Regions from separate parts of the Gracilibacillus caseinilyticus genome, predicted to be linked through region 2. Evidence: riboswitches for the same ligand, from Rfam matches in the RefSeq annotation. Region 2 holds a riboswitch; the other holds the start of a gene.
The links. Region 2 has a riboswitch for S-adenosylmethionine ahead of MUN88_RS00365 (5-methyltetrahydropteroyltriglutamate--homocysteine S-methyltransferase). Riboswitches for the same ligand answer to the same signal wherever they lie in the genome.
Positions count from the first base shown of each region.

Region 1: another riboswitch for S-adenosylmethionine. It lies ahead of MUN88_RS13405 (inorganic phosphate transporter); the one in region 2 lies ahead of MUN88_RS00365 (5-methyltetrahydropteroyltriglutamate--homocysteine S-methyltransferase).

Region 1 covers NZ_CP095072.1:2,850,450-2,853,870, reverse strand. The annotation lists gene cobA (uroporphyrinogen-III C-methyltransferase) at 1-475, opposite strand, end outside; gene MUN88_RS13405 (inorganic phosphate transporter) at 435-1,532, opposite strand; SAM riboswitch class I at 1,655-1,756, opposite strand; SAM riboswitch class I at 1,920-2,020, shown strand; gene MUN88_RS13400 (methionine biosynthesis PLP-dependent protein) at 2,096-3,181, shown strand; gene MUN88_RS13395 (aminotransferase class I/II-fold pyridoxal phosphate-dependent enzyme) at 3,182-3,421, shown strand, end outside.
Region 2 covers NZ_CP095072.1:86,154-89,574, reverse strand. The annotation lists gene MUN88_RS00370 (SDR family NAD(P)-dependent oxidoreductase) at 1-63, opposite strand, end outside; gene MUN88_RS00365 (5-methyltetrahydropteroyltriglutamate--homocysteine S-methyltransferase) at 76-1,179, opposite strand; SAM riboswitch class I at 1,262-1,363, opposite strand; gene MUN88_RS00360 (HAD family hydrolase) at 2,434-3,099, shown strand.

The DNA of each region.
Region 1 (3,421 bases), 1.7 Mb from region 2:
CTAAGTGTCGCCATTGTTCATCCGTTTTTCCGTCTGGGTCAGAACCATTGATAAAGCTTACTGAACCGCTGATCGTCCTGTGCGTAAGAGGTATTCCTGCATAGGCAGCAGCACTTATAGCAGATGTGATGCCTGGTACTACTTCATACTCTATTTGATGTTCTTCTAAATGTAGCGCTTCTTCCCCGCCACGGCCGAAGATAAAAGGGTCTCCTCCTTTTAATCTCGTAACCGTTTTACCTTTTTTAGCATGATAAATCAATTGCTCGTTTATTTTCTCCTGTATCAATCCATGTTTCCGAGGCATTTTCCCACAAAAAATCAGCTCAGCATCTGCCTTGGCATAATCTAATAATGAATGATTAACAAGCCGATCATACAGAATCACATCTGCTTCCTTGATCGCTCGAACACCTTTTACCGTGATTAATTCTTCATCTCCTGGTCCTGCTCCCACTAAATACACTTTCCCCATGTTGATCCCATCCTTTTCCTGTAATTGCTTTTGCAGGTTTTTCTCTGTATCTAACTAAAATATAAGTTGCTACGATCGATAATACTACTAATACGACCTGTTCAAAACTTTGTTGTACGATAATCTCTGTCAATATAAAGGAAATGACAAGAGAGACAATCGGTGAGGTAACCCATACTTTCGCAATTTGATGAATCACCTTTTGCTTCCAAATCGAGGATACATCTTTGCTCGCTCCGATACCAACAATCGCAGATGTGGTAACCTGTGTCATCGGAATTGGGACACCAAGTAAAGAAGCAGCGACAACAAGACCACCTGTAGCTCCTGAAATTACCACACCATTCCCAAGTGACAAGGAGGTAATCTTTTTTGCATTGGTTTCGATAACTCTGCCCCCGAAAAAAATACTTCCCAACGCTACCACCAGCGCCATTAATGGCAAGCCCGTTTCCATCGATGCAATACCAGCTCCCACCAAGGGGCCTAATGCATTTGCAACATTATTCATACCGGCAGCAACCGCTTCAATCGCACCAGTTATAATCAATAAACATGCTAATACTTTTACTGGTGGCCGGATCGTAAAACGATTGGCAAATTTATTTCTAATTTTCTCTAAGCTCAATGTAATCAGAAAAGCTGCTAAAGGAACGATCAACCAAAAAGAAACGATCATTAATATGTTTTGAAAATGTAATTGTTGATAGCTTATCCCAACACCAATAATAGCTCCTACGGTCACTTCACTAGTCGATAGCGGGATGCCGATGTAATTTGTAATGAGTAATGTAAAAGCAGATACGACTAATATGATACAGGCTACTTTCACATCCAATATCGATTCCGGAATTATTCCTTTACCAAGCGTCTTCGTTACATGCTCCCCTCCTAGAACAGCCCCCGTTATGGCACCTGCTCCAGCAATCCATAATGCATGCTTTCGCTTTTTTATTACTTTTGATCCATAAGCAATACTCATACTTGCTGCTGATCCACTTGCTCCTATATTAAAGGCAAACAAACATGCAGCTAAAATCGCAACGAACGTTAACATCTTTCATCCCAACTTTCAGCTATTGTCTATCAATTTTTAATACTATTACACTATTACCCATCTGAAAACTCGGATTAATACCTATAAAAAATCCTACTTGACGATGAAGTAGGAGTCTGTTCCACTTATCTGTCAAGTTATACCTGCTGGATTTAGCACAGTGCATTTAAAGCCTGTTGCTGAGAATTCATAGGGCCAGTTCCCTCCTTCTCTCTCGATAAGATGCTATACTATTTTCATAATTTTCCACTAAATTTGTGTTGTACTTACTATAATAGATAGAACAAGGATTGTCAATGGGTTCCATAAAAATATTTTTTTGTATCACTGTTGTAATTTCTTCCTAAATAAGGTACAATTAATGTATTAAATTTCCATGAAAATATAATCTTATCAAGAGAGGTTTAGGGACTGGCCCGATGATACCTCAGCAACCAGCAAACTATTGTATGGTGCTAATTCCAGATGGTTTTTGCCAAAGATAAGAGATGCTGCCTGACATAAAGGAGGTCTTCTACTTATCGAAGACCTCTTTTTTTATTTATAGAAAGGATGTACATAATATGAATCAAATTGAAACCATTCTTGCCCAAATTGGCAACAGAAAAGATCCACGAACAGGTGCAGTAGAAGCACCAATCTATTTATCTACCGCTTACCAGCATCCAACGCTTGGACAGTCAACCGGGTACGATTATACGCGAACAGCGAATCCTACCCGGGAAATTGTGGAAGAAGCAATCGCTTCATTAGAAAAAGGTGTGCAAGGATTTGCCTGTTCTTCAGGTATGGCTGCCATTCAATTAGTCTTTTCCTTATTTAAACATGGAGACGAAATTCTCGTAACGGAAGACATTTATGGTGGCAGCTACCGCTTATTTCAACACTTACAGCAATCTTATCAAGTTACACCAGTATATGTCAGTCCGGAGAATGTGGAACGACATATTACCCCAAATACGAAAGCAATCTTTATTGAAACACCGACTAATCCATTGTTAATGGAGATCGATATCCAGTATATAGCGGCAATTGCCAAAAAGCATGATGCCTTGCTGATCGTAGATAATACGTTCTATACACCATATCTGCAGCAGCCATTAACGGAAGGTGCAGATATTGTCATACATTCTGCAACGAAGTACCTTGGTGGCCATAACGATGTCTTAGCAGGACTTGTTGCTGTCAAGGATCATGAGCTCGGTGAGCAGCTTTTTTATTTACATAATGCCATTGGAGCGGTGTTATCTCCATTGGATAGTATGTTACTGATTAGAGGAATGAAAACCTTGACGTTACGATTAGAACGCCAACAGCAAAACGCTCAGATTCTGGCAGCTTTTCTGCGTGAACATGACAAAGTGAGAGATGTCTTATACCCCGGAAAAGGAGCAATGATCAGTTTTCGCGTTACTGATAATAGCCTAATTGCACCGTTTCTGGAACAATTAAAAGTCATTTCCTTTGCCGAGAGTCTTGGAGGTGTGGAGAGCTTCATCACCTATCCAACAACTCAGACGCATGCTGATATCCCGAAAGATGAATTAGAACGTCGAGGTATTAGCGACACATTACTACGTTTTTCGGTAGGAATTGAAAATATTGAAGACCTTAAATCTGATCTAGATCAAGCATTAGGAGGGAAATAAATGACACATAAAAAAGAAACATTATTAGCCCATGGAGGAAATCAGCAAGGTTATCATGAGAAATATACAGGAGCAGTAAATCCACCAATCTATGTATCTTCTACTTACCACCAGCAAGAGTTACATGAATTCGGCCCATATGATTATAGCCGCTCAGGTAATCCAACTCGTGATCAGCTTGAAGCAACGATTGCTAAGTTGGAAAATGGGGTTGCTGGTTTTGCCTTTTCGTCCGGAATG
Region 2 (3,421 bases):
TCCAATTCCGCTAATACCTCCGGTTACAATGGCTACTTTATTTGTTAAATCCATCGCATACATGTGATCACTCCATTATTTCAGCGTTTCTTTTGCAATATCTACCACGTATTTCAGCTTGTCCCATTGTTGTTGTTCTGTCAATTTATTACCATGATGTGTCGATGAGAATCCACATTGTGGACTAATACACAGTTGTGACTTTGGGACAAATTGACTTGCTTCCTCAATCCGTGCTTTCATCTCTTCTTTATCTTCTAGTTCTCCTTTTTTAGAAGTAAAGATACCGATCACGACATTAGGTCCACCAGCCGGAATATACTTTAACGGTTCAAATGTCCCTGAGCGCTCATCATCATATTCTAAGAAAAAGGCATCGACTTTTTCCTCGGCAAATAAACGAGGTGCAATTTTATCATAGGCGCCGGAAAAAGCGTGCGTAGATCGATAGTTTCCTCGGCATAAATGAGTGGTGACATAAAGATCTTCCGGCTTATCATTTAATACATGATTCACCATTCTTAGTGACAGATCGAATAATTGATCCATGGAATAAGCATGGTCGTAAATAAAGTCATTTTCTGTGACAAAACCAGCGATCGATACATCATCTAATTGAATATAGCGGCAGCCAGCTTCATAGAATGCAGCAAGTGCATCTCGATAGGCATTCACGATATCATCCGCATACGCTTCGATATCTGGATAAATGTCAGGGTTTCTCATGCCTACATATAATAATTGATTCGGACTCGGGATCGTTTGCTTAGCCACTGCACGCCCGTCTACTATACTATTGAACGTTTTAAAGTCTCGCAGAAATGGATGATCTGGATTAAATGAGATTTCACCGATATTACGAACATTGTAAGGGTCTGTTTCTTCGTCTTCGAAATCGAACCCTTGATTAGGGACGTACCCTTCGATCCCGTTCAGATGCTCAAGAAAATCTATGTGCCACCAATCTCTTCTGAACTCTCCGTCCGTAACTGCTTGAAGGCCAACTTCTATTTGCTTGTCGACGATTCGCTTTAATTCTTTTGTTTCGATGTCATGTAATTGCTGGGCAGTGATGTTACCAGCTTTGTAATCTTTTCGTGCTTGAAGTAAGTTGTCAGGTCGTAAGAGACTACCGACATGGTCTGCCTTAAATGGCGGGTGAATAGAAATTGTCATCATATATTTCCTCCTAATTGTTTTGTGCGAAATAAAAAACCTCTCCTTCAAGAAGGAGAGGTCATTAAACAATGTTCAAGTACTCTTCCTATCTTTTAAGCGTAACGCTTCTGGAATTGGCACAATGCTAATAACAGCTGTTGCCGAGGCTTCAAAGGGCCAGTCCCTCCACCTCTCTTGATAAGAATTATCGTAAAATATGAAATTAATAAGATTAAATTTACCCTAAAATTCGACAAACGTCAAGTTAAAAATTTTTAAGATTATACATGAAGGTCAATTTCCTTCTTGTGGAAAAAAACAACTGATCCCTGTACAATGAAGGTAAGTAACCACGAGGAGCCGAATTATATCACGGCAGGATGAAAAGGAGAGAGTATCCGCATATTTATGATATACCTCTAACACGAGCCAGTCGATTGGCAGATTTGGAGAAGAAGCGACAATAGATTGATATTTTATTTTCCTTTTTTCACCACCCAAATAATGGATAAGGAACTCATAAACATAGGCACAAGTATCATCCAGGTAAAAGTATATAAGTACAGGCATAGAAGTAATCAAGCTAAACATGAAGATGGGTTCTTATAATATGGATTATGTAAAGTGGAACAGTATTACAGTATGGTAATTTTGAAATGATTTATCTGCTATGCAAAGCTCCGGAAATATGCTCCGCGTCCTGTGGGCACGGCCTCAGCTAGGCTACTACTTGAACTGCTTCCATGCTGCCTTGTGCCGAGGAAGCTTACTTCGTAGCGATACTAGCAGACACAGGCACAGACAAAGTGGATCTTCAGCTCGCGCTGATCCCACGGGAGTCTCCGCATATTTCCTACGCTTGAGTGAAGTACTACAACGATTGGAACAGCTAAAAGCAGTGGTGCTAGGCATTATACGTCATCAGAATAAGGTATTAATCATGAAAATAGTCCTCCATATTTTACCTGCTGCAATAGTTATAGAACTATTCATGAGCGTAGGCCAACCACGTAGACTCCCGCGGGACATGCAGGTGCTGAAGATCCACTTTGTGAAGCGGTCTTCTTCACAAATTTAGCTTCAGCCGTGCCCCGCAGGACGCGGAGTGGTTGGCCGGAGCGGTATACTAGCTGATTTATTATTTCAAAACTATCACATAGCTTAGAGCTGCTAGTTGACATAATCCATATTATAGGTAGTTGTATATTATTTATGTTAATTAGGACCGGGTGGGCTTTCCCGGTTTTTTTAAAAACAAAGTGGGGGGAATTAAAATTGATCAAGGCAGTTCTATTCGATTTAGATGGCACATTATTAAACAGGGATGCTTCCGTCCAGCATTTTATAACAAATCAATACAAAAGACTAGATTCGTTACATCACCTATCCAAAGATTCCTATATTACACGATTTATCGAGTTAGACAACAGAGGATACGTCTGGAAGGATAAAGTCTACCAACAGCTGGTCAAAGAATTTGAGATAACAGGTCTCTCCTGGGAAGCATTGCTTGAAGATTATATCAGTCAATTCCAATTCAGCTGTGTACCTTTTCCACATTTGAAAGAAGCATTGGAGATTTTAAAACAGAAAGGATTTGCACTAGGGATGATTTCAAATGGTAAAGGACAGTTCCAAATGGACAATATAAAAGCACTTGGAATCGAACCATATTTTAATACGATTCTGATTTCAGAGTGGGAAGGAATGAAAAAGCCTGATCCTCGTATTTTCCAAAAAGCACTTCAGCAATTACATGTACAGCCACAACAGGGTGTATTTGTTGGGGACCATCCGGAAAATGATGTATTGGCCGCTCAGCGTATAGGCATGCAAGCAATTTGGAAAAAGGATAAAGGATGGAAGAATTGTTCTGCCGATTGGACGGTGGATGATTTAAAGGAAATCTTATCAATCGCCAGTGACAACAGGGTGGTATAACACTGTTTTACTAGTGTGAACAATTTATTAGTTTCGATTTGTTAATCACTACAATGACAAACTATATGGTGGATGATAAGCTATTTTTGATCAATCCATTTTAAAAATCAACGATGTAGGTGATACAGTGAATTCTCTTTTAATTAAAAATGCGAGAAACATTATAACAATGGACAATGACAGGAACCAATACAAACGTTTACGAGAAATATTCCACGGGCACAGGATGTGGAATTATTTGAATTTGATTGGCTGAACACATTGTACGATATCTGGCATCACCTTCGTCCGGAAGATGGGTGCAAGTATCATTAATTATTAA